Regions from separate parts of the Mesorhizobium sp. B2-5-7 genome, predicted to be linked through region 1. Evidence: predicted binding sites of a transcription regulator. Region 1 holds the regulator's gene; each other region holds the start of a gene.

Evidence for each region. The regulator PhoB, encoded in region 1, activates phosphate uptake and scavenging genes when phosphate is short. The targets are predictions, from matches to a motif close to TGTCATNNANCTGTCAT.
Region 2: the regulator PhoB is predicted to act here: its motif matches at 7,779-7,795, upstream of FJ543_RS00795 (esterase-like activity of phytase family protein).
Region 3: the regulator PhoB is predicted to act here: its motif matches at 5,597-5,613, upstream of FJ543_RS30920 (RNA degradosome polyphosphate kinase).

The regions. Positions count from the first base shown of each region.
Region 1 covers NZ_VFUO01000002.1:444,735-455,388, reverse strand. Annotated here, with positions in the region: gene FJ543_RS09675 (sugar ABC transporter permease) at 1-982, opposite strand, end outside; gene xylF (D-xylose ABC transporter substrate-binding protein) at 1,192-2,232, opposite strand; gene FJ543_RS09665 (ROK family protein) at 2,497-3,732, shown strand; gene phoB (phosphate regulon transcriptional regulator PhoB) at 3,735-4,424, opposite strand; gene phoU (phosphate signaling complex protein PhoU) at 4,444-5,151, opposite strand; gene pstB (phosphate ABC transporter ATP-binding protein PstB) at 5,177-5,980, opposite strand; gene pstA (phosphate ABC transporter permease PstA) at 5,977-6,828, opposite strand; gene pstC (phosphate ABC transporter permease subunit PstC) at 6,832-7,815, opposite strand; gene pstS (phosphate ABC transporter substrate-binding protein PstS) at 7,882-8,937, opposite strand; gene FJ543_RS09630 (PAS domain-containing protein) at 9,469-10,654, opposite strand, start outside.
Region 2 covers NZ_VFUO01000001.1:166,678-177,331, forward strand. Annotated here, with positions in the region: gene FJ543_RS00755 (SH3 domain-containing protein) at 47-454, shown strand; gene FJ543_RS00760 (MFS transporter) at 670-1,878, shown strand; gene FJ543_RS00765 (MATE family efflux transporter) at 1,939-3,411, opposite strand; gene FJ543_RS31360 (hypothetical protein) at 3,594-3,740, opposite strand; gene FJ543_RS00775 (hypothetical protein) at 3,822-4,001, opposite strand; gene FJ543_RS00780 (hypothetical protein) at 3,998-4,201, opposite strand; gene FJ543_RS00785 (helix-turn-helix transcriptional regulator) at 4,324-5,070, opposite strand; gene FJ543_RS00790 (hypothetical protein) at 5,363-6,103, shown strand; gene FJ543_RS00795 (esterase-like activity of phytase family protein) at 6,196-7,665, opposite strand; partial or broken gene FJ543_RS31365 (glycine cleavage T C-terminal barrel domain-containing protein) at 7,999-8,170, shown strand; gene FJ543_RS00800 (trimethylamine methyltransferase family protein) at 8,184-9,737, shown strand; gene FJ543_RS00805 (hypothetical protein) at 9,861-10,175, shown strand; gene FJ543_RS00810 (UvrD-helicase domain-containing protein) at 10,207-10,654, opposite strand, start outside.
Region 3 covers NZ_VFUO01000014.1:16,229-26,882, reverse strand. Annotated here, with positions in the region: gene FJ543_RS30950 (amino acid ABC transporter permease) at 35-1,222, shown strand; gene FJ543_RS30945 (amino acid ABC transporter permease) at 1,227-2,384, shown strand; gene FJ543_RS30940 (amino acid ABC transporter ATP-binding protein) at 2,410-3,213, shown strand; gene FJ543_RS30935 (TIGR02117 family protein) at 3,332-3,997, shown strand; gene FJ543_RS30930 (FAD-dependent monooxygenase) at 4,016-5,254, opposite strand; gene FJ543_RS30925 (zinc-finger domain-containing protein) at 5,265-5,510, opposite strand; gene FJ543_RS30920 (RNA degradosome polyphosphate kinase) at 5,678-7,870, shown strand; gene ppx (exopolyphosphatase) at 7,870-9,405, shown strand; gene FJ543_RS30910 (DoxX family protein) at 9,723-10,127, opposite strand; gene FJ543_RS30905 (DoxX family protein) at 10,354-10,654, opposite strand, start outside.

The DNA.
Region 1 (10,654 bases):
TGGCAAAGACATAACGGCCGAAACGGGTGCGGTTGGTGATGAAGGTCATGACCAGACCGACGGCGACCGCCATCAGCACCGGTATGGCGATGCCGTGGGCGATGAACAGCCCGCCCTCCGGCACGGTGATGTTGTTGGCGGCCGCGTACCGGTTCACGATCCCGATCGGCCATGGATAGGAGTTGGCCAGCCAGACCGCGCCCATGATGACGGCGCAGGTGATGACGCCGAGCAGCGTCTCGGCCCAGATTGGCCGCAGCGGGAAGCGGAAGCGCTTGCGCTGGACCCGCCCGTTGAACAGCGCGAACACGACGGCCAGGCACGCGACGATACCCACGATCCAGCTCCAGGTGGCGCCGATCGATCCGGCCGGTCCGCCGCCCATCAGCTGGAAAGTGGCGTCGAGCGGTGCCACCGTCTGGCCTGACGTGACCCACCAGGCGGCGCCGCGCCAGACCAGCAGGCCACCCAGCGTGACGATGAAGGCCGGCACTTCGAGATAGGCGATGACGAAGCCCTGGAAGGCGCCGATCAAAAGCCCGAGCGCCAGACCGATGACCAGTGCCAGGACCCAGATCCATGGGTTGCCGAGTTCAAGTCCCACGAACCGAACCAGGAAATGTACCTGCGCAAAGCCCATGACCATGCCGATCAAGCCCTCGGCGGAACCGACGGACAGGTCGATGTTGCGCATGACGATGACCAGCACCATGCCGCAGGCCATGATGGCGACCGCGGACGTCTGCACCGACAGGTTCCACAGATTGCGTGGCGTGAGGAACGTGCGGCTGTCGAAATCCAGCGGATTGACGCCGAGACGCAGGCTCGAAATCACATGCAGCGCGACCCAGATCAGCAGCAGCGCGCCGATCATGCCGAGCATGCGGGTGTCGATCTCGGTCGCCTTCAGGAAACGCGCGACCGCGCCGAGTTCCGACGCACGCGCCGTATCGGCCTGCGAGGTTGCGGTCGTGTCGGTCATGGATGTCCTCCCAGCGGCTTGCCGCCTGACGCGGATGCCGGACCAGAGCCCAGAAGTTAGCCGCCAGCGGCGGAAACACAAATCTTGTCGGGAAAACGCCGCGGCTTGGAAGCAATTCCAGGAAAAGTGCGTAGCGGTTTTTCGTCCGGAATTGCGAAAACAAGGAAATTGGAACGCCGCGGCGCTTCCGGCTGTTCAGGCGATCAAGCTCAGTTGCAGGCCGCGACGCTGCCCGCGGCAACGCCCGTGCAGACTTCGTCCTTCTTGATCCAGCCGGCGTCGATGACGAGGTTGAGATTGTCCTTGGTGATGGCCACCGGGGTCAGGAACAGCGACTTGACGGTGTTGCCGCCAGGCGTCGTGAAGTCCTTCACGCCGGCGATGTCGGTCATCTTCTTGCCGTCGGCGAGTTGCGAGGCGATCTCGGCGGCGTTCTTGCCGAGTTCGCGCGCGTCCTTCCACACGGATACGGTCTGGGTGCCGAGCGCGATGCGGTTGAGCGCGGCGTGGTCGCCGTCCTGGCCGGAGACCGGCACGGTGCCGGCGAGCCCCTGCGCCGTCAGCGCCGCGACGACGCCGCCGGCGGTGCCGTCATTGGCGGCGACCACGGCGTCGACCTTGTTGTCGTTGGCGGTGAGGAACTGTTCCATGTTCTTCTGGGCGTTGGCGGGCAGCCAGCCGTCCGTATAGGCTTCGCCGACATTCTTGATCTTGCCGCTGTCTATGGCCGCCTTCAGCACTTCCATCGAGCCCGAGAACAGGAAGTCGGCATTCGGATCGGCGCCGGAGCCCTTGATGAAGACGTAATTGCCCTCAGGCTTCACCTTGAACACTTCGCGGGCCTGCATGCGGCCAACTTCCTTGTTGTCGAAGGTCAGGTAGAAGACGTCCTTGTTCTCGATCAGCCGGTCATAGCCGACGACCGGAATGCCCTCGTCGAGCGCCTTCTGTACCGCCGGGCCGATGGCCGACGCGTCCTGCGCCAGGATGATCAGCGAATTGGCACCCTGCGAAATCAGGCTCTCGACATCGGTCAGCTGCTTGCCGGGATTGGACTGCGCATCGGCGGAAATGTACTTGTCGCCCGCGGCCTCGATCGCCTTCTTCATGGCCGCCTCGTCGGTCTTCCAGCGCTCCTCCTGGAAGTTGGACCACGACACGCCGATGACCTTGCCCTTCGCCTGCGCGACCGACGCCAGCGTCAGCGACATGGCGACACCCGCCAGAACGGCGACTGTGAATCTCTTCATGATATCCTCCCTGCGCCCGCGTGTGGCGCGACCAAACTGGCCCTAAGGCCGGCACAAAGGCCCTATTTTTTCGAGCCTCGAAAAAACACTGATCCATCGCCTGAGCACTGTCAACATTGATTCTGACGGATTTTGAGGTGCCGGAAGCCTTTTTTCGAGCCCCGCAATAAATAAATGACAGCCCCAGCCGCTTCTGCCAGTATTCGACCCGTTGCCGGAGGTGTTCGAGGGGGCGTCAAGAACCGCGGCGACGGGGAGGGAATGATGTCGGTCGGAATCCGCCACGACGATCTGCGCCGGCGCAACCGCGCAATGGTGATTGGAGCCGTGCGCCGGGGTGGCCAGCCCTCGCGCACCGAGATCGCCGCTACTACCGCCCTCAGCCACTCGACCATATCGGCGATATCAGCCGACCTGATCGGCGAAGGTATCCTGAGCGAAGGCAAGCCGAACGAGGCCGGCTCACTGAAACGCGGCCGGCCGCAGGTGGGCCTTTGTCTCAACCCCGAGGCCGCGGCGGTCATGACCCTGGTGCTGTCGCTGAATTTCCTCTCCGTCGCCGTCATCGACTACGCCGGCCAGGTGATATCGGAGGAGCAGCGCCGGCTGGACACGCTGACCATGTCGCGCGAGGCGCTGATCGGCGAATGCGTGGCCATCGTCCGGCGCCGCCTCGAGGATCCCGACCTCGATGTCGCCAGCATTGCCCGCATCGCGCTGGCGATCCAGGGCATCACCGACACCGAGGCGCGCGCCATGCTGTGGTCGCCGATCACGCCGCAGACGGACATTGCCTTCGCCGATATACTCGAAGCCGAATTCGGCATCCCCGCCACCATGGAGAACGACTGCAACATGATGGCTGTGGCGCTGCGCTGGCGCGACCCCGAGCGCTACCGCGACGACTTCATCGCCATCCTGCTCTCGCACGGCATCGGCATGGGCCTGGTGCTGAAGGGCGAGCTGTTCACCGGCACCCATTCCTCAGGCGGCGAGTTCGGCCACATGATCCATCGCCCCGGCGGCGCGCTCTGCCGCTGCGGGCGGCGCGGCTGCGTCGAGGCCTATGCCGGCAACTATGCCATCTGGCGTAATGCAGGACAGATGGGTGAGGACGCCAAACCGGTCGACGTCAGCGACGCCGACATGCGCGCATTGGCGGCCACGGCGCGCGAAAGAGACGGACCGGAGCGCGAGGCCTATCGCAAGGCCGGCGAGGCGCTGGGCTATGGCCTTGGCAGCTTGTTCGCGCTGATCGATCCGGCGCCGGTTGCGATGGTCGGCGTCAGCGCCGCCGCCTTCGATCTGATCGAGCCGGCCTTGCGTGAGGCCATCGCCCAGACCGCCGGCGGCCAGCATTCGACGTCGATTTCCTTCGATACAGAGCCGAACGAATTGCCGCTGATCCGCGAGGGCTGCGCCATGCGCGCGCTCACCTTCGTCGACCAGGAGATCTTCGCGCCGGGCGTGCAGGTGAGATCCGGCAAGAACGTGGCCTGATCTCAATCCTCGCGGATTGCGTAGCCCGCGCCACGGATGGTGCGTATCACATCGGGCATGCGGCCATTGTTGACCGCCTTGCGCAGGCGGCCGACATGCACATCCACGGTGCGCTCGTCGATGTAGATCGTCTCGCCCCAGACATTGTCGAGCAACTGGCTGCGCGAGAACACGCGGCCGGGATGGCGCATCATGAATTCGAGCAGCCTGAACTCGGTCGGTCCGAGCCGGATCTCGCTCTTCTTGCGATAGACCCGGTGCGATTCGCGGTCGAGCACGATGTCGCCGACCTTGAGCACGCTGGACAGCACTTCCGGTTTGGCGCGGCGCAGCAGCGCCTTGACCCGGGCCATGAATTCCGGCGTCGAGAACGGCTTGACCAGATAGTCGTCGGCGCCGGTCGAGAGGCCGCGCACGCGATCGCTCTCCTCGCCGCGCGCCGTCAGCATGATGATCGGCAATCGCTCCGTCTCGGGCCGCATGCGCAGGCGCCGACAGAGTTCGATGCCGGAAACCGCCGGCACCATCCAGTCGAGCACCAGCAGGTCGGGCACGTTTTCCTGGAGGCGTATCTCGGCTTCGTCGCCGCGTGTCACCACCTCGACCTGGTAACCCTCGGACTCCAGGTTGTAGCGGAGGAGCACGCCCAGCGGCTCCTCGTCCTCCACCACCATGATGCGTGGCGCGATCATCGATCGATCATCCCTGCCGTCAAGCCGCCGGCACCGACATCGCCGTCTCGTCCTGCTTCGGACGGTTGGCGGGCAGTTGCGTGCCGGTCAGCACATAATACGCATTCTCGGCGATGTTGGTCACATGGTCGCCGATGCGTTCGAGATTCTTGGCGCAGAACAAAAGATGCGTGCAAGCCGTGATGTTGCGGGGATCCTCCATCATGTAGGTCAGGAGTTCGCGGAAGACCGAAGTGTATTTGACGTCGATGCGTTCGTCGTCATTCCTGAGCTTGGCGAGGGCGGCGGCATCGCCGGCCGCATATTCCTCGACGACGCCCTGCACCTGGATCAGCACCAGCTGCGCCATGGAGTCGATGGAATGCGACAAGTCGCGCGGCGTGGCGGTGAGGCCGACCGAGCCGACGCGCTTGGCGATGTTCTTGGCAAGGTCGCCGATGCGTTCGAGATCGCCCGCCATGCGGATCGAGCCGACGACATGACGCAGATCGTCGGCCATCGGCTGGCGCTTGGCGATCAGGGTGATGGCGCGATCATCGAGTTCGCGCTGGCGCGCGTCCATGATGGCGTCGTCGGAGACGACGCGCTGTGCCAGCGCGTTGTCGGAATTCAGCAGCGCCTTGGTGGCGCCGCCGACCATCGTGCCGGCGAGATCGCCCATGTCGCTGATCAGCTTGCTGATCTGTCCGAGATCCTCGTCGAAGGCTGCGACTGTGTGTTCGGCCATGATCCTGGTCCTCGTATGCGTGAGATCAGCCGAAGCGGCCGGTGATGTAGTCCTGCGTGCGCTTCTCGCGAGGCGACGTGAAGATCTTCTCGGTTTTGTCGAATTCGACCAGCTCGCCCAGATACATGAAAGCCGTCTGCTTCGACACGCGCGCGGCCTGCTGCATGTTGTGGGTGACGATGACGATCGTGTAGTCGGCCTGCAACTCGTCGATCAATTCCTCGATCTTGGCGGTCGACAATGGGTCGAGCGCCGAGGCCGGCTCGTCGAGCAGGATGACCTCCGGTTTGACCGCCACGGTGCGGGCGATGCAAAGCCGCTGCTGCTGGCCGCCCGACAGGCTGAGGCCGCTGGCATTGAGCTTGTCCTTGACCTCGTTCCACAGCGCGGCGCGTTTCAACGCCTGCTCGACACGGCCGTCCATCTCGGCCTTGCCGATCTTCTCATAGAGCCTGACGCCGAAGGCGATATTCTCATAGATCGACATCGGGAACGGCGTCGGCTTCTGGAACACCATGCCGATCTTGGTGCGCAACAGGTTGAGGTCCTGCGAGCGGTCGAGAACGTTCTGGCCGTCGAGCAGCACCTGACCCTCGGCGGTCTGCTTGGGGTAGAGCTCGTAGATGCGGTTGAAGACGCGCAGCAGCGTCGACTTTCCGCAACCCGACGGTCCGATGAAGGCCGTCACGCTGCGCTCGGGCAGCGACAAGGTGATGTCCTTCAGCGCCTTCGACTGGCCGTAGTAGAAATTGAGGTTCTTGACCTCGATCTTCGCCTTGGCGGCTGCCTCGGCGGCAATCGTCATGTCTGGAGACAACATCTGGCTCATTTGTCCTCTCTGCGTCCGGTCAGGCTGCGCGCAAAGATGCTGAGCGCGAGAACCGTCAATGTGATTATGAGTGCGCCGGTCCAGGCCAGTTGCTGCCATTCCTCGTAGGGGCTGAGAGCGAACTGGAAAATGGTGACCGGCAGGCTGGCCATCGGCGCGTTGAGGTTGCTCGACCAGAACTGGTTGTTCAGCGCCGTGAAAAGAAGTGGCGCGGTCTCGCCGGAAATGCGGGCAATGGCCAACAATATGCCGGTGACGATGCCGGACATCGCCGCGCGGTAGGCCACCGAACGGATCACCACCCAGCGCGGCGCGCCAATCGCCGTGCCGGCCTCGCGCAAAGCGTTCGGCACAAGGTTGAGCATGTCCTCGGTGGTACGCACCACGACGGGAATGACCAGGATGGCCAGTGCCACGGCACCGGCGATGGCCGAGAAATGCCCCATCGGCCGTACCATCAATTCGTAGACGAACAGGCCGATGATGATTGAGGGCGCCGACAGCAGGATGTCGTTGATAAAGCGCACCACGGTGGTGAGCTTCGAAAAGCGGCCATATTCGGCCATGTAGGTGCCGGCCAGCACGCCGATCGGCGTGCCGACGACGATGCCGATAATAGTCATCACGATGCTGCCGTAGATGGCGTTGAGCAGGCCACCGGCATCACCGGGCGGCGGGGTCATTTCCGTGAACACTGAGAGCGAAACGCCCGACAGGCCCTTATAGAGCAGCGCGCCGAGGATCAGCGCCAGCCAGGCAAGGCCGATGCCGGCGGCGACGACGCAGAGCGTCATCATCACGCCGTTCTTGCGCTTGCGGCTCTGGTGAAGCGATGCGGCTGTCGACATCGGTCAGACTCCGGTACGGGCATCGATGCGCATCAGCATGTAGCGGGCGATGGCAAGGATGAGGAAGGTGATGACGAACAGGATCAGGCCGAGCGCCACCAACGAGGAAGTGTAGAGATCGCCGACGGCTTCGGTGAATTCGTTGGCGATGGTTGCCGAGATCGTCGTTGCCGGCGCGAACAGCGAGGCGCTGATCCGGTGGGCGTTGCCGATGACGAAGGTGACCGCCATGGTTTCACCGAGTGCACGGCCGAGCGCAAGCATGACGCCGCCCATGATGCCGATGCGGGTGTAGGGGACGACGACCCGGCGTGTTACCTCCCAGGTCGTGCAGCCAATGCCGTAGGCGGACTCCTTCAGCACCGGCGGCACCGTATCGAACACATCCTTGGTGATCGAGGTGATGAAAGGCAGGATCATGATGGCCAGGATCATCGCCGAGGTCAGCAGGCCGATGCCATAAGGAGGCCCGGCAAACAGGCTGTTAAGGCCGGGAATGCCGTGGAACACGTTGATGATGAAAGGTTGCACTGTCGTCTGCAGGAACGGTGCCAGCACGAACAGGCCCCAGATGCCGTAGATGATCGAAGGAATGCCGGCCAGCAGTTCCACCGCCATGCCGATCGGGCGCCGAAGCGGACGCGGGCAAAGCTCGGTAAGAAAAATGGCGATGCCGATGCCGAGCGGCACAGCGATCAGGATGGCGATGGCCGAAGTGATGATGGTGCCATAGATCGGCGCCAGGGCGCCGAATTTCTCGGTGACGGGATTCCAGCTCTCGGTGGTCAGAAAGGAGAAGCCGAAGGTCGACAGTGCCTGCCAGGAACCGGCGAACAGCGAGATGGCGACGCCGCCGAGCAGCACCAGCACGAGAATGGCGGCGGCGCGGGTCAGCCCATGGAAGATCGAATCGGTCAACGCGAACCGTCTGACGGTGGCGTCGCGTGAACCTCGAATGGCTGGCAAGGCTTCGTGGGCAGCGCTCATGTCAAGCTCGGCTCTTTGTGTTGATTGAAAAGGAGCGCCGCGGGGCGGCGCTCCTCCAGAAAGATATTACTCGCCGGCGTAGACGGGCTTGCCGTCGGCCTTGATGTCGGCCTTCCACGAAGCCTTGATCAGGTCGACGACGCTATCGGGGATCGACACATAGTCGAGCGCCTTGGCGGTTTCCTTGCCGTCCTTGTAGGCCCAGGCAAAGAACTTGAGCGCTTCGCCGGTGGCTGCGGCATCGTCCGGGGTCTTGTGGATCAGCACCCAGGTCGAGGCAGCGATCGGCCAGGTGGCGTCGCCCGGCTCGTTGGTGATGATGACGTTGAAGTTCTTGGCGCCCTTGAAGTCGGCGTTCGAAGCAGCCGCGCCGAAGGATTCGAGCGACGGCTCGACGACCTTGCCGGCGGCGTTCAGCATCTTGGAGTAGGAGAGATTGTTCTGCTTGGCATAGGCATATTCGACATAGCCGATGCCGCCGTCGGTCTGCTTGACGGTGTTGGCAACGCCTTCGCTGCCCTTGGCGCCGACGCCGGTCGGCCATTCGACGGCCGTATCCGAGCCGACCTTGTCCTTCCAGTCGGGCGAGAGCTTCACGAGGTAGTCAGTGAAGTTGAAGGTCGTGCCCGAGCCGTCCGAACGATGAACGACGGCGATAGCGGTCGACGGCAGCTTAAGGTCCGGGTTCAGGGCCTTGATCGCGGCATCGTCCCAGGTGGTGATCGCGCCGAGATAGATCTGGGCCAGCGTCTTGCCGTCGAGGACGAGTTCGCCCGGCTTGATGCCCGTGAGGTTGACGATCGGCACGATGCCGCCCATCACCATCGGGAACTGCACGAGGCCGTTCTTTTCCAGATCGGCGTCGGACATCGGCTTGTCGGTGGCGCCGAAGGTCACGGTCTTGGCGATGACCTGCTTGATACCGCCGCCCGAACCGATCGACTGATAGTTGAGGCCGATGCCGGTGTCCTTCTTGTAGGTGTCGGCCCATTTGGCGAACACCGGATAGATGAAGGTCGAGCCGGCGCCGGAAAGGTCAGCTGCCATTGCTGCGGAAAGGGTGAGGGTGGACGCCGCAGCCATTGCAATCGCAACGGCCGCCGAGCGGATGAAATGTCTCATGTGGCCTGCTCCTGTTCGGAAGATGGTCTCTCGGCGCCACTTCTTGCCGGCGCCCGCTGAGGCCAATAGCCTTCGATTATAACAGTCGCATGACAGTTTCATGTCAGCCCGGTAACGCGTTGCCGGTAACGCGAAAGACGCCGATCTCGGGCGCTCGCGGCGCGGTCCGAGTTTACCCCCGGAATCAGGGGCTTGAGCCGTCCGACCGGCTGAAATCACCCCGGACTCGACCAGGCTTTTCCCAAATGAAGAAAATCCGGACGGGAGCGCGTTGCTCGCAGCCAGAGCGTGTCATGGCCGGGCCATCGCCAAAAACAGGTCCGTTGGGGTAGAGTGACACTGTTTCTTGCAGGCGGTCGCTGCTCCCGCCCGTAACTGAGAAGAGCGGAATTCGATTTCGCTATTGTTCCGGCTGGACACGGCCTTTGATATGGCGCGATCGCACCATAGTCATTGCACGCAGCGGTAGCAGCGAATCTCCGCTGATTCCTTGTTGCCTCCCCGGATCCTGCAATTCAGGCGACGCGGGCTCTATCCCGCGTTGCGGTGGACCTGACGGCCGGCGCCGACCCAGCGCTCGACCTTCTCGAGCAGGGCCCTGGGGCTGATCGGCTTGGGCAGATAGTCGTCCATGCCTGCCTCCAGGCAGCGCTCGCGGTCGCCCTTGAGCGCATGCGCGGTGACGCCGACGATCGGCACATGCGTGCCGGTCTCCTGCTCCAGCAGGCGGATCGCGGCCGTCGCTTCGAGACCACTCATCTCCGGCATCGAGACATCCATCAGGATCATGCACGGATTGAGCGTACCGAAGGCGTCGAGCGCCTTGCGGCCATTGCCGACGATCTCGAAACCATAGCCGGTCTCGCCGAGGATTTGCGTGAACACCATCTGGTTCACCTCATTGTCCTCGGCCACCAGTATATCCAGCCTGTGCCCGCCGGCCGTCGCGGGCAACCTGGGGCGAACCTGTGGCGGCTGCAATTGCGCGCGCTGCTCGGATGGTGCCAGGGGCGGCGGCCGGGACGCCTCGGGCGCCTCGCCCGTGAGCGGTTGAACGGCGTGGCCGCTGGTGGCGTGGCGATGGCGCTGGATGGTCGCGACCAGCGTTTCCAGGAGCACCGAGGAGCGCGCCGGCTTGATCAGCTGGGCGTCGATGCCAAGATCGCGGTAGCTGGTGTTGGCAAGCGACTGGTCGACCGATGTCAGCATGATGATCGGCGTGTCCGCGAGGCCCTCGGTGTTGCGCACGATACGCGCCATTTCGCCGCCGCTCATTTCAGGCATCTGGTAGTCGAGCACGACGCAGTCGACCGCCACGCCATAAGCTGCCGCGGCGATCAGCACCTTGAGACCTTCGGCGCCGCTTTCGGCCGCGCAGGAATCGAACGTCCACGAGGTCATCTGCTCGGTCAGGATGGCGCGGTTGACGGCGTTGTCATCGACGATCAGCACGCGTGCGCCCGTCACGTCCACCGGCGTGATGCGCTGCCCGCTCTGCTGCCCGGCCCCTGGCAACGTTACGGTGAACCAGAAGGTTGACCCCTTGCCTTCGGCGCTCTCGACGCCAATGTCGCCGCCCATCAGATCGACCAGCCGCGAGGTGATGGCAAGGCCAAGCCCGGTGCCCTCGTGGCGCCTTGTCGAGGACGTATCGACCTGGCTGAATTTCTCGAACACCAGTTTCAGTTTTTCCTCGGGGATGCCTATGCCGGTATCG
Region 2 (10,654 bases), on a different contig from region 1:
GTCCCGGCCGAAGCAGTCGAACGGCCGGCGCTCGATGGAGGGACTGATGAGATTTCGATTTCTGCTTGCGATAGCGACCATTCTGGCCGCCGTCTTCGGGACGTCCGCCGCGGCCTTCGCCTACGGCGCCCACACCACGACGAGCCTCAACGTGCGTACCGGACCTGGCGCGGGATACGCCAAGGTCGGGACGTTGCCGGCCGGTCTCAGGGTCGACGTGACCGGCTGTCAGCCGGGCTGGTGCAGGATCCATGGCGGCGGTGTCAGCGGCTGGGCCAGTTCCGGCTATCTCTCGCGGGCCCAAGTCGTGCATCCGCCGGTTATCATCGTGCGCCCGCCGCATCGGCCGCCGCACTGGCATCATCGGCCCCATCACCGTCCTCCCCACCACCGCCCGCCGCACAAGCCGCGTCCCGGCAAGTGCAAGATCGCACCTGGTTTCTCCTGCAAGTAGGCCCGGCTTTTTCTGCAAACAGGACTGATTACGTCTAACGGTAAAGGGTGCCGTGATGGATCGGGGCCGCTGGCCCCGATCCACGTTTTTACGATCATCGGCTTGCCTGGCCGGGCAATGCCCACCGTGGTGTCAGGAGCCTGGCCGTCCACCGGAACGTCGGCGGTGAGGACGCGTTAACGTCGCGACCCCTGAACCTGGTGAGGAGGTTGGCCATGGCCTTTCGCGATCTGGCGCAAACTCACAACGAAGCCGGCAGCGACGTCCTCGCGATTCCGACCGTCGCGGCGATGATCGCGGTGCTGTTTGCCGGCAGCACGGTGCTGACGCCTCTCTATATCGTCTACAAGCAGCAATTCGGCTTTTCGCAGATCACCTTGACGCTGATCTACGCGGTCTATGTCGTCGGCAATCTCGGCGCCCTGCTGGTGTTCGGCAGCGTTTCGGATGTCGTCGGGCGCCGGCCGGCGGCGCTTGCAGCCATGATCGTCGCCGTCATCAGCGCGGTTGTGTTCCTGTTTGCCGGCAATGTCGCGTCGCTCGAGGTTGCGCGGATCCTGAGCGGACTTGGCATCGGCGTGGGCGCTGGGACGGGAACCGCGTGGATCGCCGAGCTTCTTCCAGAGGCCGGCAGGTCGCGCGCCAGCGTCATCGCCACCAGCACCAACTTTCTCGGCCTCGGTTTCGGGGCGCTTGTTTCGGGGCTGCTGGCCCAATACGAGCCGTGGCCATTGCGTCTGGTCTTCATTGTCTACCTGGCGACGCTCGCGGTGGTGACGATCATGGTCTGGCGCACGCGCGAAACGGTGATGAAGCCAGGCGGCCTTGGCAAGGTCTCCATGCGGCCGCGGCTTTCCGTGCCGGCGCAGATCCGCTCGCGCTTCGTGGCGCCGGCGGTGACCGGCTTTGGCGCGATGGCGCTGGTCGGCTTCTATGCGGCGGTGGCGCCGAGCATCCTGGCGCAGCAACTGCATGAGGCCAACCACGCCGTGGCCGGTGCGCTGTTCTTCGAACTGGCGATGGTCGCGGCAATCAGCATCGTGGCGCTGGCGCGGATGGGGAGCAGCAAGGCGATGCTGGCCGCGCTGGCCTTGATGATCCCAAGCACCATGCTTGTGGTGGCGGCGCAGATGCTGGCCTCGATGGCGCTGATGATCGCGGCGACGGCCTGCTGCGGCGTGGCGGCAGCGCTCGGCTATCGCGGCGGCCTGCAAGTGGTGAACGAGATCGCGCCGCGGGATCGCCGCGCCGAGGTCGTGTCCAGTTTCTTCATCTGCTGCTTTGTCGGCAACGCCTTGCCTGTCATCGGCATCGGCGTCGTGTCGACTTATGCCAGTGCTGTCGCCGCCAGCCTGGCCTTCGCGGCCATGATCATCGCGTTCGCGCTGGTGGCGCTCGCCTTCGGGCTCGGACAGAGGCGCTGAGACCGCCGCGCCAGCCCGGCAAGGCACGCCGGCAAGGCACCTCGGCAAGGCGGCCCGGCATCAGCCGTTCGGCGTTTCAGGCGCCATGTTCGCGCGCTGGCGCGGCACGCCAAGCCCGGTGTCGGGCGGCTCGCCGGCAGCCGGCCTGTTCTCGATCATGTGCAAGCTGCGCCAGCCGCCGAAGCGGTAATAGATCGCGGCCAGGATCAGAGACGTGATCGAACCGGCCGGAAAACTCCACCACAGCGCATCCTCGCCGATCACGCCGCGCATGTAATAGGCAAAGCCGGTGCGCACGACGAGCACCGAGATCACCAGGATGATCAGCGGCGGCATCACGGCACCCGTGGCGCGCACCGTGGCGAACAGCACGATGGTGATGCCGAACAGGATGAACGACCAGGACGCGGCCGTGTTGATATGGGCGGCGATATCGATCGCCGCGCTGTCGCTGCTCAGGAACAGGCTCAGGATCGAACGGTCGAAGACCCATAGCAGCGCGACGAGGGCGCCGGTCAGGACAAGGTTGAAACCGACGCCGGAGGCGGCGATGCGGCCGATCCGGTCCCAGCGACCGGCGCCGACATTCTGCGCCGCCATGGAAGAGACCGCGGCGCCGATGGCGAGCGCCGGCATCTGGATATAGGTCCAGAGCTGCGCGGCGATACCGTAGGCGGCGGCGACCTGCGAACCGTAGGAATTGACGATGCCCATCACCGTCAGGGCCGCCGCCGAGATGACGATCATCTGCAGGCCCATCGGCACGCCCTTGAAGACGACGATGCGCAGCAGCGCCGGATCCGGGCGCAGCAGGACGAGATTGGCGCCGGCCAGCCGCAACGGATGCTTGCGCGCGTAGAGCACGATGAGGATGGCGACGACGCTCACGGTCTGGCCGATCAGGGTCGAGGTGGCGGAACCGGCGATGCCGAGTTCAGGAAACGGGCCGATGCCGCGGATGAGCAGGGGATTGAGCACGATGTCGAGCACGACCGCCAATGCCATGAAGATGAAGGGGGTGCGTGAATCGCCCGCACCGCGCAGCACGGTCATGACGAAGGACAGAAGGTTCATCATCGGCACGGCGACGAAGATGATGCGCAGGTAGGAGCGTGCGAGCGGCAAGGCGTCGGCCGGCGTGCCGAGCGCGCCCAGGATGGCATCGACCCAGATCCAGCCGCAGACCGCGAACACCACTGAAACGAGGAAGAAGAAGGTGGCGCTGGTGCCGACGATGCGGCGCGCCTCGGGCAGGTCGCGGGCGCCGACCGACTGCGCCACCAGGATTGTGGCCGCCATGCCGATGCCGAACACCGTGCCGAGGATCAGGAACAGGACGAGGTTGGCGTTGGACGTCGCGGTCAGCGCCGACTCGCCGAGGAAGCGGCCCACCCAGACGGCGTTGACCGAGCCGTTCAGCGATTGCAGCACGTTGGAGCCGAGCACCGGCAAGGCGAAGAGCAGCAGCGTGCGCGGGATCGGGCCGCTGGTCAGGTCGCCGGTACGCCGGCGTGCGGGCATTTTTTCGTCCATGGCGGGCAACCTGGCAAATGTGACTCTGGCCCGCCACGATATCGCAGGCCGGACCGAGATGCACCCTGCGCCGAGGCGCAGTGACCGTCGATCGGTCAGGCTCGCCGGAATGGAATTCGATCGGCAAGAACGCGTCGTCCGGCTGCGTGCGCTTATGAACCAGGACATCATCGACCTCCCGCTCAGGTCTTCGTGCGGCCCAACCTGTCGGCAGCCGGCAAGATCATGGCCGTGTCGAGCAGGACGGCCGAGCCGATCGATGCCGATGTGCCGAAGGACGCGGAATTCTTGAAGTAGGCCTTTGTGGACTGCGCGGCGAAGCGGCTCACGTTCAACAAGCACCGGCCGACGGTCAGTACACTACCCGGCCGGAGGAATAAGCTTCCTGGCTCCAAAGTCGACTGCATTCGTCAATGGGACGGCACCGTGGCGATCACCTTCGAGTTTGCAGCAGCATCGGCAGCTCCGCTGTGCTCAAATGTCAGTCCGCTCGGGCCGATCTGCAGCCGGTATCCCGACATCGCGGCAATAACCACGAGCGTGATCACTGCGAGAACCATTACAAGCTTATTTGGATCCAGCTTGCTCATCTTGTGTCACCATCGAGGGATTCGAACCACCAGGGAGTGCGCTGAACAAACGTTTCGTCTTCGGCCATATAGTTCTGGTCGAACGCTCGAATGGCCGCGCTGAGAGCCTGTGAACGGCTCACTTTGAATCTTCGGGCGCTTTTCTCGATGAGCTCGATCTCATGTGCCGAGAGCCGAAAGGATACGATTTTCTTCGTCATGCCAGAGACCATAAACCGTGTTTCTTAATCATTTCCTAACTTCGTATTACGCATAACGCTTCAGAGAGTCCGTGGATGTCCCCATTTGATGTCTCCTTTATCCAGCTCAACCCACGTTGGAACTAAAAGGGTATCTCGTCGTCCAAAGGCTTCTTGTCGTTTTCGGCCGATGCCTCGGAGGGAGGCTTTGTCGGGACGAAAATGTCATTGGCCTTAGTCGTGATCCGGTCGCTCTGGTCGGAATGGGCGATAATCACGCGACACATAGTGACTAGCTCGTAAGGGGACCGGTTGGAGATGAACATCTCGCTTAGGTCACTATCCCACATCGGAACTTGAGTTCGGGCGGTGTAGGTGCCGGCATAAAAAGCGATTCCCCACCCTTCAAGTTGCCTGAGCTGCTCGCCCACCTCCACTGCCGCCTTCAACCTTTGGGATAGAGGAAATAACAGTCGCTGATGCGGCCGCTCCCAAGGCTGAGGCATAAGTGACTCAAGCTTCACTATGACCGCTGACAGCGCCTCGATGTTCTCGGGTGTCGGCTCAGCCTCGCATGAGATTGTCCCTTCATAGCTGTCACGCACAATATTCAGCAACATCATGCCGGACCTGATCCGGTTGAGCACTATAAGGCTCTTTGCGCTGAGATCGTCGATGTCCTCTTGGCGGACGCCGCTGACGATAATGTTGGCGACAAGCACACCCAGTGCAGCGGCTAGGCTCGACAACGTCTCCATCTGCAGCCGAGTCCCTTGCTCGGCACGCTGGACGGTGCGCCTGTCGACTCGGCTCATGGCGGCCAGCTTGTCTTGAGTCATGCCGGCTGCTTCCCGCAGTTCCCTGATTTTAGCGCCGTTCGACAGGGTCATTTGCTTTTCCATCCGCGTCACTATCTCATTCATCCAGCGACAATGCGACGTCATAGCAGTGACAGCTACGCCATTTCAGAAAGTCGCTTTGCGACAATGGCGCAGCGGAACAGGATCGTGGTGCGACTTATGGGTGACTCAATCATAGCCGCTTTGCCCGCGAAGCGATTTCCGGCCGCGTTCTGCTGAATGTGCAATGGGTGCCTGCGGTTGGCTGGCTACCGCAACTCAAGCTATGAGTGGGTAAAGCAGGACAGGCTACGCTGGCGGCATGGGACGGGAGGGAGCAGCTATGCCTATACGCGAGGTTTGGCGCGACTGGTTCGGCGAATTTCTGAGAAGCGTCAATTCGTTGGAGCTCGACAAAGTTGACTTGTATGACACTGAGCGCGCTGAGAAAAAGTCTGCAGCACTAGCGCTCTTGGCTCGGCTGCTTTCCGAAACGCAGTCTGCATTGGTTCTGGTCGATGCCGGCAGAGATCTTGCATTTCGATCGACCTGCCGCTCGGCGATCGAATGCTCATTGCATCTGTTTCTGGCTGAGACGGAGGACGGATATATCGACCTCTTGCGATCCGACGACGAGGTCAGTCGGCGATCACGTGCCAAAAAATTCATGGCGAATGGCGCCGGAAAGCTTGCAAAAGAAGCGGAAAAGCATTTGCAAGAGTTCTTGAGGAGAAGTGCCGGGGCAAAAGGGAAGTTCCAAATTTCCGACATACAGACGCCTTTTCCCAGGCAGACCCATGTCTACCGGGAAATATCCGCTGACTCGGCGCATGTGACCTGGACCTCGCTCGTTCGGCATCTCCAGGAAATTCGGCCTGGTTGGATCGAGCTGAAGATCGAACCGTCGGTCACCGAAAGCGAACTTGAGGAGGCGGCCTCGATCCTAGCGTTCTCTTTGCTATCGGGAATGAGATCTCTTCTGAATCTTGTTCCAGTACTGGAGGATAAATGCAACCTAGAGGCAATTTTCGAGGCATACAAGACAATATATCTGAGTGGAAAACCGAAAGTCGTGCAAAAGTAGTAGGCCCATTCTACCGTTTCCGGGAGCGGGGCTTTTAATTGATGGTGCCATCCAGGCGGACGCGCCAGGCGCGCCCGCTTGTGCAGTGATCGCTACTTCTTGCCGAGACCTGGCAGCGTGACCTGATAGACCAGGAACATGGTGTCGACATCGGCGCCGTCGTCGGCCTTGTAAGGCGCGCCGACCTGGAAGCCGTCCTGGGCGAGGAAGTCATTGTCGTTGCCGACGAACAGGAAATAGTCGTCGGGCAGCTTGGGATCGAGGACGCTGGCCAACGACATCGCTTCCCACTTCTCCGAAAGCTCGTTGTGGTCCTTCGCGCCGCCATTGTGCAGGCCGAAGTGGCCAAGCGCGGTGGCGTCGTTGATGTCTATGAACGGCGTCAGCTTGGCCGGCGTCACCGAGGGATCAAGCACGCCCTTGGGCGCGACCGGCTTGTCGGCCGCATCGAAGGCGCCGCCCGCGATGTCGGTCGCGCCGGAGACGTCGACGATGTTGATCTGGCGGTAGAGCGAAGCGTCACCCTTCTTCAGGCCCTGGCCGTTGCCGCTGTCGCGCGCCAGCATCAGGAAGGACGTGGCCGAAAGCGCCACGATCTCGCTCTGCGCGGCGATTTTGGTCTTGCCCTTGGCATCCTTGAACACCGGCAGCGGCACGACATATTCATGCGCGAGCTTCAGATGGGCGAGGTCGGAGGCATCATAGACCAGCGCCCGCGTGTTCTGCCGTGTCGAGGGTGAATCGCCGCCATCCTGCCGGGGCGCCGACTGCAGCACGGCGATCAGGAACTTGCCGTCCGGCGTCATCGCCATGCCTTCGAGGCCCTGGTTGTTCTGGCGCCCGGTTTCGGGATCCTTCGGATCAGGGTCGGCGGCGCCCGGGCCGGGATTGTCGGAGGAGAAGTTCGGCGCTCCCTTGCGCATCGGCACGAGAGCCGCAGGCGGCTGGGTCGCCGACATCAGGCGGCCTTGCGCGGAGAACCTGTAGATGTTGGGGCCGTACTCGTCGGAGATGAACATCGAGCCGTCCGGCAGCCGCACGATGGCTTCATTGTCGAGCGCGAGCTTGCCATTGGTGGCGACGGGCAGCATGGGCATGTCGCCGGCCGCGGCGCGTACGTCCGACAGCGGATCGAGGCCGGTGGCATCGGCGCCCGTGTCGTCTGTGAGAAGCATGGTGTCGGCAAGCGTCGCCTTGACGCCCGTCTGCTCCTGGCCGGCGGCGGGAGCAGCGCCCGGCGCGACAGGCGTGAACTCGATGGCGATGGTGTTGAGGCGCGGCCGGTAGTCGGTGGTGCCGGCGACATTGTAGCCACGGTCGGGCAGTAGCCAGAGCGATCCCTTGTAGGTGCCGGCATCATGCGTCCAGCCCGAAATGTCGATCGCCATGCCCGAGCCCGAGCCGAAGGTCTCGCCGAACTTGTCGCGCTGGTCGGCCGGGATGCGGCCGACGCCGACGAGGCCCTTGTTGATGTAGGCCACGCCATCGGCAAGCGCCGGGGTGAGGGCGGTGAACAAGGCCAGCGCGACGCCGAGCGAGGCGGTTCGGTACAGGTGTTTCATGGACAATCCTCTTTATGACGAAGCACGCCGGAGCGGCCGAAGGAAAAATGAAAAAGAGGTGCCGCATCGATGATGCCGCGCGTGCCTCCCCGAAAGCGATCTAAGGCGTCAACATGATGCTTGCGTGACAGTGCGCCATACGGGTTCGCCGGTCTCTCCATGTGCAGATAAAAACCAGGAGAGCGGGAATTAGTGACCGCCCATAGAGCGTGTTTGGCGTAATAGACACTTATGTCTAGTACGGATATGATGCCGGCTTCGAACTGACCGCGAGCGGAAGCCTTGAAGCCGCACTATCGCGCAGTGGTTATCGGGGGTGGCTTTGTCGGCGCCTCGGGCGGATTTGGCTACCACGATCGGCAAGAGCGTCGCGCTGGCGTTGGTGGACGACGATTTCGCCGGGGAGGAGATGGCGCTTTGCGTGCACATTGTCGGCGTCGAACGGACGGCGCGGGTCATCGCGGCTTCGCCCTACGGTCCCCAGGGCAGGGCGATGCGGCAATGAGGAGGAGTTTCTGATGGTCGATGACGCTGCACGGGATACGAGGCGCGAACGCCGGCGCGGACGCATGGGCGAGGCAGGCAGCGAATCAAGCCGTAAGCCCAATTACCGGTCGCTGAAGAACCCATTCCTGCCGCAGCCGATCTTTTCCGACGACCAGGTGGCGTCGATCCACGGCACGGCGCTGCGCGTGCTGGAAGAACTGGGCATCAAGGTGCTGCTGCCCGAGGCGCGCGAGGTGCTCGCCCGCGCCGGCGCCCTGGTCGACCCCGACACCGACATGGTGCGTATAGGCCGCGACATGGTGGCGGCAGCCTTAGCCTCGGCGCCGCGATCGATCCACGCTTATGCCGGAGCGCGCAATCGCGACCTGTCGCTTGAACTGGGCTCGATGACGTTCCTGGCGGGCTCCGGCGCGCCCAACGTCACTGATCTCGAGCGCGGCCGGCGGCCCGGAACGCTGGTCGCCTTCGAGGAGTTGATCAAGCTGGTGCAGCATTTCGACGTCTTGCACATGCTGGGGCCATGCATCGAACCGCAGGACATCGACAATCGTTTCCGCCACTATGCCGTCAACCGGGCGCAGCTGACCCTGTCGGACAAATTTCCGTTCGTGTTCGCGCGTGGCACGCCGCAGGTCGATGACAGTTTCGAGATGATCAGGCTGGCGCGCGGGCTGTCCGAGGACGAGTTCCGCTCGGGCGCGCATTGCTACACCGTCATCAACACCAACTCGCCGCGCCAGCTCGACATTCCGATGGCGCAAGGCATCATCGATTTCGCCAAGGCGGGCCAGGTCCTGATCATCACGCCGTTCTGCCTGGCCGGTGCGATGGCGCCGATCACCGTGGCCGGCGCGCTGACCTTGCAGCATGCCGAAGCGCTGGCCGGGCTGACGCTGGCGCAGATCGTGCGGCCGGGCGCGCCGGTGGTCTACGGTTCCTTCTCCTCCAATGTCGACATGAAATCGGGCGCACCGGCCTTCGGCACGCCGGAGCACGTCAAAGCCACGCTGGGCGCAGGCCAATTGGCGCGCTTCACCGGTCTGCCCTGGCGCTCGGGGGGCGGCAGCGCGGCCAACATTTCGGACGCGCAGGCCGCGCACGAGACGCAGTTCGCGCTATGGGGCTCGGTGCTGTCGGGCGCCACCGTCTGCATCCACGCGGCCGGCTGGCTGGAAGGGGGCTTGAGCGTTTCCCTGGAAAAGCTGGTCACCGACATCGAGGCGCTGCAGACGGTCGCGGAACTTTGTGCGGCGACCCCCGGCGACGACGACGCAATAGGCTTCGAGGCGATCGCCGAAGTGCAGCCGGGCGGCCACTTCTTCTCGGCCGGCCACACCATGGCGCGCTACCGCACCGCCTTCTACGAGCCGCTGGTGGCCGACTGGTCGAATTTTGGCAACTGGACGCAAAGCGGCTCGAAGACCGCCACCGAACGCGCCACCGGCATCTGGAAGCGCACCCTTGCCGATTTTGAGCCGCCGGCCGCGGCGGCCGCCACGTCAGGCGTGCTCGACGCGTTCATCGCGCGGCGCACGGAAGAGGGCGGCGCTGCGCCAGTGTCGTGAGATAGTTCGCGGATCCATCATCCCGAATTGTGGCCGTGATCCCGGAACCCGCGGCGCGTCCCGCGCATTCATGGATGCGGGCCAATGCCTGGCTCCATCCGTGAGCCGTTGAGGGAGGACGACATGGGTTTCGACCAGTACCACGAACCGCCGGAAGAATTGTCGCAGGAAGTGCGGACCTTTGCCCGCATGATCACCTCGCTGATCGAGGAGGCGGAAGCGATCAGCTGGTACGAACAGCGCATGTCGGTCGAGAAGAACCCGCAGGCCAAGGCGATCATGAAGAACGCGCAGAGCGAGGAGTTCAAGCATTTCGGCATGGACCTCGAATTCCTGCTGCGCCAGAAGACGGACTGGCGCGTGGAACTGAAGGAAATCCTGTTTACGACGGGCGATATCGTGAAGGCCGGGGAGCGGGGCGAGAAGAAGGTGGATTGAGGCGGGACGTCAGCCTTCGAGGCTGGCAGCCTCACACTGGCAGCACAAACCCGTCCAGCACGCGCTTCTGGCCGGCCTTGTCGAAGTCGATGGTCAGCTTGTTGCCCTCGATGGCTGAAATGTTGCCGTTGCCGAATTTCTGGTGGAAGACGCGGTCGCCGACGCTGAAGGCGGACGGCGTGTCGGACACGGATTTGGCGACCAGTTCACCGTCTATGGTGCGGCCTTTGACGCTGGTGCGGCCGGCGCCGTAGCCGGAGTCTGTTTCACCATAGCCGATGCGTTCGACCTGATGGCCCGAACGCGTGCCCCAGTTGCGGTCGGTCGCCTCGGTGCGGTTGGCCTGCGCACGCTGCCAACCCGGCGTCGAATAGGTGTTAGAGAAGGCGCCGGATTTTTCCCCGCCGCCCGAAGTGCCGCCGATATTGTCGAAGCGCGAAGCGCCATAGGGGTTCTGTCTTCCTGCCCCCTGGCCGCCG
Region 3 (10,654 bases), on a different contig from region 1:
TGCCTTCCGGTTTCTCTTTCACAGGGGACGTGACATGGCATCGCAGGAAATCCTACGCGAGGAGCCGAGCCGCGGCTCCTTCGTCAATGACCCGAGAATTCGCAGTCTCTTCTTTCAGACGCTGGTGGTCATCGTTCTGTTCGGGTCCGTCTGGTGGATCGTGCAGAACGTCATCGACAATCTGCAGCGCCTGCACATCGCCTCCGGCTTCGGCTTCCTCAAGGGGCGCGCCGGCTTCGATATCTCGGACACGCCGATCGCCTATACGTCGGACTCGACCTATGGCCGCGCCATCGTCGTCGGCCTGATCAACACCATCATCGTTGCCGTCGCCGGCATCATCACCGCCACCATCATCGGCTTCGTCATCGGCATCGGCCGCCTGTCGCAGAACTGGCTGATCCAGAAGATCTGCACGGTCTATGTCGAGATCTTCCGCAACATCCCACCGCTGCTGGTCATCTTCTTCTGGTATTCCGGCGTGCTCGCCGTGCTGCCGGCGCCGCGCGATTCCTATCATCTGCCCTTCGGCTCGTTCCTCAACCAGCGCGGCTTCTATTTTCCGCGCCCGGTCTGGGGCGACGGCTCCTGGCTGATCCTGGTCGCCCTTGTCGTGGGCATCGCAATGTCATGGTTCGTTGCCCGCAGGGCGCGTCAGCGGCAGATGGCGACGGGCCAGCAATTTCCGGTGTTCTGGACCTCCGCCGCGCTGATCATCGGCCTGCCGCTGCTGGCTTACGTGCTGAGCGGCTTTCCCCTGAGCTTTGACTTGCCCAAACAATCGACCTTCAACCTGACCGGCGGCTTCCAGGTCAAACCGGAGTTCCTTTCGCTCTATCTGGCGCTGTCCTGCTACACGGCGGCCTTCATCGCCGAAATCGTGCGCGCCGGCATCAGGGGTGTCAGCAAGGGCCAGACCGAGGCGGCGGCCGCACTTGGGCTGCGATCCGGTTCGATCCTGCGGCTGGTCGTGGTGCCGCAGGCCATGCGCATCGTCATCCCGCCGCTGACCAGCCAGTATCTCAACCTGACCAAGAACTCCTCGCTGGCGATCGCCATCGGTTATCCCGATTTGACGGCAACGGCCGGCACGGTTCTGAACCAGACCGGACAAGCGGTCGAGGGCGTGCTGATCATGATGATCGCCTATCTCATACTCAGCCTGGTGACCTCGGCCGTCATGAACGTGGTCAACGCCAGGATGGCGCTGGTGGAGAGATAGGACCATGCAGGAACACGATCTATCCTGGGTGCGCACCGAAATGGCGCTGGCGCAGCCCGCGCCGGCGAGCGTCAGCGGCCCCGTCGCCTGGGTGCGCAAGAACCTGATCGGCTCGGTCGGCGACACCATCCTCACCATCCTCGGCATCGCCATCGTCGCCTGGGTTCTGCCGCAGGTCATCAACTGGGCGTTCATCAACGCACAGTGGACGGGACCGGACCGCACGGTCTGCGCCACCGTCGCGCAAGGCGGCATTCAGCCCGATGGCTGGAGCGGAGCCTGCTGGGCTTTCGTCAACGCCAAGTTCGGCCAGTTCATGTTCGGCACCTATCCGGTCGAGGAGCGCTGGCGGCCGATCCTGGTCGCCATCCTGTTCGTGGCGCTGCTGGTGCCGATGCTGATGCCGCGTGTGCCGCGCAAGGGGTTGAACGCGATCCTGCTTTTCCTGGTGCTGCCGATCGCTTCCTTCTTCCTGCTGGTCGGCGGCGTATTCGGCCTGCCGCATGTCGAAACCTCGCGCTGGGGCGGGCTGCTGATCACGCTGAGCCTGTCCTTCGTCGGCATCGCCGTATCGCTGCCGCTGGGCACCGTGCTGGCGCTCGGGCGGCGCTCGAAGATGCCGATCATCAAGATGCTGTGCATTATCTTCATCGAAGCCGTGCGCGGCATACCGCTGATCACCGTCCTGTTTTTCGTCAGCGTCATGCTGCCGCTGTTCCTGCCGGCCGGCGTCACTTTCGACAAATATCTGAGGGCGCTGATCGGCGTGTCGCTGTTTGCGGCGGCCTATATGGCCGAAGTGGTGCGCGGCGGCCTGCAGGCGATCCCCAAGGGCCAGTATGAAGGCGCCGATTCGCTCGGCCTCGGCTACTGGCAGAAGATGAGCTTGATCGTGTTGCCGCAGGCGCTGAAGCTGGTCATACCCGGTATCGTCAACACCTTCATCGGCATGTTCAAGGACACCAGCCTGGTCCTCATCATCTCGATGTTCGACCTGCTCGGCATCGTCAAGCAGAACTTCTCCGACGCCAACTGGGCCACGGCGCAGACCGCGAAATCCGGTCTTGTGTTCGCCGCCTTCGTCTTCTGGCTGTTCTGCTTCGGCATGTCGCGCTATTCAATGTACACGGAACGCCGGCTCGACACCGGCTACAAACGCTAAACAAAAGAACAAGGGGACCCCAGCCATGGCCACCGAAAATGCCGTCAGCGCGGAAGAGATCAAGGTCAACGCCGCCAAGATGCATATCTCGACCACCGATGTCGCCATCGACATCATCGCCATGCATAAATGGTACGGCGAGTTCCATGTGCTGAAGGACATCAATCTGAAGGTGATGCGCGGCGAGCGCATCGTCATTTGCGGACCGTCCGGGTCGGGCAAGTCGACCATGATTCGCTGCATCAACCGGCTGGAAGAGCACCAGAAGGGCAAGATCATCGTCGACGGCAAGGAACTCACCAACGATCTGAAAAAGATCGACGAGGTGCGCCGCGAGGTCGGCATGGTGTTCCAGCACTTCAACCTGTTCCCGCATCTGACCATCCTCGAGAATTGCACGCTGGCGCCGATCTGGGTGCGCAAGACGCCTAAGAAGCAGGCCGAGGAAATCGCCATGCATTTCCTCAAGCGCGTGAAGATCCCCGAGCAGGCCAACAAATATCCGGGCCAGCTTTCCGGCGGCCAGCAGCAGCGCGTGGCGATCGCCCGCTCGCTGTGCATGAACCCGCGCATCATGCTGTTCGACGAGCCGACCTCAGCGCTCGACCCCGAAATGATCAAGGAAGTGCTGGAAACCATGGTGGGGCTGGCCGAGGAAGGCATGACCATGCTGTGCGTCACCCACGAGATGGGCTTTGCACGGAAAGTCGCCAACCGGGTGATCTTCATGGATCAGGGCCAGATCGTCGAGCAGAACACGCCGGCCGAGTTCTTCGACCATCCCCGCCACGAACGCACGAAGCTGTTCCTGTCGCAGATCCTGCACTGAGCGGATTGACGCCAAGTCGGGAAAGCCCGGTCGCGCCACGGCCGGGCTTTTTAGTGTCTGGCCGATCCGATAAATGATCTTCTTCATTGAGCCGCGACGGAATCGCGAAGCCGCACCGATGAGAAAACTCCTGCGTTTCCTGGCCATTCTGGTTGCAGCACTGGTGCTCGCCGTGTCGCTCGGCACGCTGGTGCCGCGGCCGCTCTGGCCGGCAGCCGCAGCGGGCGAGGGCATCCGGCACATATTGGTGCTGAAAAATCCGATCCACACCGACATCGCCATTCCCGTGGACGACGAGGTGCGCCGGCGCTTTCGTTTCCTTGCCGATGTCGGCCTGCCATCGGACGCGCCCGAAGTGCGCTACCTCGTCTTCGGCTGGGGTGGGCGCGCCTTCTACCTGGAAACGCCGACATGGTCGCAATTGAAGGCGCTGCCCGCGTTCAAGGCTTTGACGCTCGATGCGTCGGTGATGCATGTCGCCGTCGCCGGCAATATTCCCGAGCCGCACCCCGATGTCGCCGGCTTCGACGTGGGCGAAGACCGTTTTGCCGCATTGCTTGATTTCATCGAAGCGAGCTTTCAAGAGGGGCCGAACGGTCCGATCGTCATCGACAATGCCGCCTACTCCAATTTCGATCGCTTTTATGAGGCCAATGGCCATTTCAACGCGCTGATCGGTTGCAACACCTGGACGGCGGCGGCACTGCGCGCTGCCGGCCTGCGCACCGGCTGGTGGAACCCGCTGCCGGTTTCGCTTGGGCTGTCGATGCGGCTGTATAATTAGCTTTGCCACGGGCTCCTTTCAGCGACGGATGATCCGCTGCTGCTCCCACCCGTAAAGCCAGTCCAGATCGGCTGCGAGCTTCTCTCCCGGTCGTGCCGCCAGAAACAGATTGCGGGCCAACGCCACCGGGCCTCGGGCATGCCAAGCAAGCCGGTTGAGCGCGCCGCGACGGATGACCTTGGCGATGCGCGACCGCCGCAGGTTCTCCCAGATGATGAGGCTTTGCGTCAGGTCGCCGGGGATGTCGGCGACCAGGCTGGCCAGCGTCGCGGCATCCTCGATCGCCATGGCAGCACCTTGCGCCGCGAACGGCGTCATCGCATGCGCGGCGTCGCCGATCAGCGCGATGCCTTCGGGCATGGTCCAGCGTCGCTGTTCGACCGTGTGGATAGGAAAGGCGGTCCACGGGCCAGCGAGTTCCACCAAACGCGCCAGCGCCGGCGCGGAGCGGCGCATGGCGCCTGAAAGGATGGCGGGATCGGCGTGGCGTGACCACCCGTCGGCGATGCGCTCGCCCCGGGTGAAGGCGGCAAGGTTGAAGGCGCTACCCCTGCTCACGGGGTAGGCGACCAAATGAAAGCCGGGATGCAGGAAGGTGGTGACGCAGTCAGGGGAGCCGATCGCGGTGAAGGCTCGCCCCGCCTCGTTGTCTGCGCTCACCGTCGCCCGCCAAGCCAGTTCGCCGGAGAAATGGCTGTTCGCCAAGCCGGCTCCGCTGCCTGGACTGGCAAACCTCCGCACCGCTGACCAGACGCCATCGGCGCCGACCAGCAGAGATCCTTGGGTATCGATGACCCTGCGGCCGACCCCGTCTGTCCTGGTGATAACGAATGAACCGGAGGCCACGCTGCTGACCTGCGCGCCGGTGGTGAGATGGATGTCGGGCAGTTGCGCAACGCGCGCCATCAGGGCGTCTTGCAGATCCGCCCGGTGCGCCACGAGATAGGGCGCCCCCCAGCGTTCCTCGCCGGCTCCGCCAAGCGGCACGCGTGCCAGTTGGCGCAGGCTCGCGGCGTCCTTCAGCACCACGGCTTCCGGCTGGACGGCATTGGCAAGAAGCGTGTCGAGCACGCCAAGCTGGCGAAGGATGCGGGTCGCGTTAGGAGAGAGCTGGATGCCGGCGCCCGCCGCTTCGAGACGCTGCGCCTGTTCGGCCACCCTCACGGAATAGCCGCGTTCGGCAAAGGCAATCGCCGCTGTCAGCCCGGCGATGCCAGCCCCGGCGATCATGACCTGCCGGGACCGCGTCTCGCTCATGATCGGAAGGTCAGGCGGCCTGGTCGATGTAGAGGCAGCCCGCCGGCAGCGTTTCGGTCGCCTTCAGCTTCGGCGAATAGCGATAGAGGGTCGAGCAGTAGGGGCAGACTTTCTCATTGTCGTCGCCCATGTCGAGAAAAACATGCGGGTGGTCGAAAGGCGGGTTGGCGCCCGTGCACATGAATTCCTTGACTCCGATGTCGATCGCCGGATGGCCCGCATCGTTCTGGAAATGGGGAATGGAACCGCCTGCCATCATCGTCTCCTTAACGCAGTCTCTCTGCATCTGGATCATATCAAGTCTGTTTGCAAGTTCGATGAAATCAAACTGTCGCAAAAGCCTGTCAGAGAACTGTCGCAAAAGCCTGCCACAGGATAAGTTAAGCCGGTTAACCGGCTGAGGCGTGCGGAAGAGCAGGAATCATGAACGAACTGAAGCCGGTACAGAGCGAATTCAACAATGTCGCGGCAGCGAGCCCGGAAGGCAATCCGGACCGCTTCGTCAACCGCGAATTCTCCTGGCTGCAGTTCAATCGCCGCGTTCTCGAGGAATCGCTGAACACCCATCACCCGCTGCTGGAGCGCGTCCGCTTCCTGTCGATCTCGGCCGCCAATCTCGACGAGTTCTTCATGGTGCGCGTCGCCGGTCTTGCAGGCCAGGTGCGCGAGGGGATCGTGCTGAAGAGCCCGGACGGACGCACTCCCGAACAGCAGCTCGAACAATTGCTGCGTGAGGTCGAGCGGCTGCAGGAGGACCAGCAGAAGAGCCTGTCGGCCCTCACGGTGCTGCTCAACAAGGAAGGCATCGAAACCATCACCCGCGACGCGCTGACAAAGGACGAGAAGGTCTGGCTGGAAGACCATTTCCAGGAGCAGGTGTTTCCCGTGCTGACCCCGCTGTCGATCGACCCGGCGCATCCGTTCCCGTTCATTCCCAATCTCGGCTTCTCGATGGCGCTGCAACTTCGCCATCGCAAGAATGGCGAGGAGATGAGCGCGCTCTTGCGCCTGCCGGTGGCGCTGAAGCGCTTCATCCGCCTGCCGGACCGCAAGCACCATGTCCGCTTCATTCCGCTGGAGGAGGCGGTCGGCCTCTATATCGGCAAGCTCTTCCCTGGCTACGAGGTCAAGGGTTCCGGCACGTTCCGCATCATTCGTGACAGCGACATCGAGGTCGAAGAGGAATCGGAAGATCTCGTGCGCCTGTTCGAAACGGCGCTGAAGCGCCGCCGCCGCGGCTCCGTCATCCGCATCGAATTCGACAAGCTGATGCCTGGGGAATTGCGCGATTTCGTCGCCGGCGAGCTTGGCGTCTCGTCGAGCCGCATCAGCGTGCTCACCGGGCCGCTGGCACTCAGCCAGATCTCCGAGATCGTCTCCGTTCCCCGCGACGACCTGAAATTCATCCCCTACAACCCACGCTTTCCCGAGCGCATCCGCGAGCATGGCGGCGACTGTTTCGCCGCCATTCGCGAGAAGGACATCGTCGTCCATCACCCCTATGAGTCGTTCGACGTGGTGGTGCAGTTCCTGCGCCAGGCGATGGCCGACCCCGAAGTAGTGGCGATCAAGCAGACGCTCTATCGCACCTCCAACGACAGCCCAATCGTGCGTGCTCTGGTCGACGCGGCCGAAGCCGGCAAGTCAGTAACGGCGCTGGTCGAGCTCAAGGCGCGTTTCGATGAGGAGGCCAACATTCGCTGGGCGCGCGATCTCGAACGCGCCGGCGTGCAGGTCGTGTTCGGGTTCCTGGAACTCAAGACCCACGCCAAGATGTCGCTGGTGGTGCGGCGCGAGGACGGCAAGCTGCGCAATTACGTCCATCTCGGCACCGGCAACTACCACCCGGTCACCGCGCGCATCTACACCGACCTGTCCTTCTTCACCACCGATCCGACGATCGCCCGCGACGTCGCCCAATTGTTCAATTTCATCACCGGCTATGCCGAGCCGACCGCGGAGATGCGGCTGGCGATCTCGCCGTTCACGCTGAGGAACCGCATCCTCCAGCACATTTCGGACGAGGTCACCCATGCGTTGGAGGGACGGCCGGCGCGTATCTGGATGAAGATGAACGCGCTCGTCGATCCCATCATCATCGACGCGCTCTACGATGCCAGCCGCGCCGGAGTGGAGATCGACCTCGTCGTGCGCGGCATCTGCTGCCTGCGGCCGCAGGTGCCGGGCCTGTCGGAGAACATCAGGGTCAAGTCGATCGTCGGCCGTTTCCTGGAGCACAGCCGCATCTATTGCTTCGGCAACGGTCATGGCCTTCCGTCGGACGAGGCCATCGTCTACATCTCCTCGGCCGACCTCATGCCGCGCAATCTCGACCGCCGCGTCGAGACCATGGTGCCGATCACCAATCCAACTGTGCATGAACAGATTCTGGGCCAGATCATGCTGGGCAACATCATGGACAATCAGCAAAGTTTCGACGTATTGGCAGATGGAACCTCCCGGCGCGTGGTGCTGGAGGAGGGTGAGGAACCGTTCAACGCGCAGGAATATTTCATGACCAATCCGAGCCTGTCGGGACGGGGTGACGCGCTGAAATCGCATGCGCCCAAGCGAATCGCCCAGTTCAAGCGCCGCAAGAAGAACGCCGCCACCTGATGCTGTCCAATTCCCAGGGCCGGCTGCAGGACCGCCGACCGCTGTCCATCATAGACATCGGCTCCAATTCGATCCGCCTCGTCGTCTATGAGGGGCTGGCGCGCTCGCCGACCATGCTGTTCAACGAAAAGATGCTGGCCGGCCTCGGCCGCGGCATCGTGTCGACGGGGAAGCTGGACCCCGAGGGTGTGGCGCGCTCGATGGAGGAGTTTCGCCGTTTCCGAGCGCTCTCCGACCAGGCAGGCGCCGAACACATGTACGTGCTGGCAACCGCCGCCGCCCGCGAGGCGATCAACGGTCCCGATTTCATCCATCGTGCCGAGGATGTGCTCAAGACCGAAATCCGTGTGCTCTCCGGCCGCCAGGAAGCGCATTATTCCGCGCTCGGCGTCATCTCAGGCTTCCACCCGGCCAACGGGATTGCCGGCGACCTTGGCGGCGGCAGCCTGGAGCTTATAGACATTGATGGCGAGGCGATCGGCGACGGCATCACGCTGCCGCTCGGCGGCCTGCGCCTGCAGGACATGGCGAAGAACTCGCTCGTCCAGGCGCAGAAGATCGCGCGCCAGGAACTGGCCCGGGCCAAGCTCTTGAAGGGCGGACAAGGCAGGACTTTCTACGCTGTTGGCGGCACCTGGCGAAACCTCGCCAGGCTGCATATGGAGATGAACAACTACCCGCTCGGCGTCATGCACCACTACGAAATATCGGCCGAAAGCGCTCAGAACTTCCTCAAGCAGGTGGCCAGGGGCGAAGTCGAAAAGGTGAGGGGTATCGAGGGTGTCTCCAAGAACCGCCGTTCGCTGCTGCCCTATGGCGCTCTCGTGCTGCAGGAGATCATGACGGCGATGCAGCCGTCCAGGATCGTCGTTTCGGCACAAGGCGTGCGTGAGGGTTTCCTCTATTCGCTGCTCGACGCGGCCGAACAGAAGGCCGATCCGCTGATCTCGGCCGCCGAGGAGCTTGCGCTTCTGCGCTCGCGTTCGGTCCATCACGCGCATGACCTGGTCGAATGGACCGGCAAGGCCTTCAAGGCGTTCGGCATCGACGAGACGGAAGACGAAGCGCGCTATCGCCACGCCGCCTGCCTGCTCGCCGATATCGGCTGGCGCGCTCATCCGGAATATCGCGGCAAGCAGTCGCTCAACATCATCGCGCATGCCTCGTTCATCGGTGTCGATCATCCCGGCCGCGCCTACCTGGCGCTGACCAACGCCTACCGTCACGATGGCGTCTTCAATGAATTGGTGGCGCCCGAAATCAGGGCGTTGGCGCCGCCGCGCCTGCTGGAGCGCGCCCGCGTACTGGCAGCGATGATGCGCGTGGTTTATCTGCTGACGGCCGCGATGCCCGGCATCATGCCGAGGCTGAAATGGGAAAGCCGCCCCAACGGCGCGCTGGCGCTGGTGCTGCCGGCCTCGCTCTCCGACCTATACGGCGAGCGGCCGGCCGGCCGGCTGGCGCAACTGGCGCGCATCACCAACCGTCGCCTGGTGCTGGCGGTCGAGGGCGGGCAGAGCGTGTCGGCGAAATGAACACGGCCTATTAGAGCGTGATTTATCTGACCCACGCGGAAATTAGATCAACTCAATCGCACCACTTGCCGGCGGCTTCGACTTGTCATCGGCTTCGCGTTTGAGGACCGGCTTCCCCCACTCCGTCGCTGCTTCGCAGCGCCACCTCTCGCCCCTCCGGAGGGAGAGGAAGGGAGCCTGGCGTGAGTAGCGTTGGCTAAAATAAGTTCGTGCCCTTCCTCTACCCCGTCGATCGGGGAAAGGTGGCCGGCGAAGCCGAGACGGAGTGGGGGTCGACTAGGCTCGGCTTCGGGCCCGTCCTTGGATTTAAGACGATATTAAACCGCACCGCGCCCATCGGCCGACCAGGCGCCGGCGCCGGCCATGGCAAGCGCCAGGAAACCACCCGATATCGCGATATCCTTCATCAGCATCTGCTGGTGCAGGAAGGCGAGCGCCGCATCCTCGGCGCCTTGGCCATAGTGGCCGATATAGCCGGCCGCGATGCAGAAGCCGGCCAGCAGCAGTGCCACGATCCGCGTCTGCAAACCAATGAGGATCAGCAGTCCCGCGATCAGCTCGAAAAGGCCGGTGCCCCAGGCGGCGAGCGCCGGCAGCGGCAGGCCGAGGCCGGCGAAATAGCTGGTGGTGCCGGCGATGTTGGCGAGCGCCTGGAAGCCGGACGGCACGAACAGCACGGCAAACAGCAGCCGCGAAACCAGAAGCAATGCACTGCGACCCATGGCTCCCTCCCTTGCCGGCACGGTCGCCGGCGACCATTGCAGTCTAATGCATGTCGCCCGGGAGTGTCCTTGGTTCCGGGACAACGACATGCATAAAACCAGAAGCTTACAGCAGGTCGGGCGAATCCTATTTGCCGCGACGTGCTGTAGGCCTGTAAGCACACAACGAAAAAGCGGCGCGGAAAATTCCGCGCCGCTCGTTTCAGGTCCTTGGGAGAAAAAAACCTCAGCCGCGCTTGGCGTCGATCGAATAGGCGCCGGCACCCGAGGAGGCCAGCAGCAGGAAACCGCCGGTGATGGCGACGTTCTTGAGGAACTGGATCATCTGCATCTGGTCGGCCCAGCCGGTGTGGGCGACCAGCCCGGTTGCGATCGTGAAGATCGCGAGCACCCAGGCGGCGACCCTGGTCTGGAAACCGACGAGGACCGCAAGGCCGCCAAGCAGCTCGATCAGTCCGACGATGACGGCTGTCGCCGTCGGCGCCGGCAGGCCGAGGCCGCCGAAGTAGGCGGCGGTGCCGGAAATG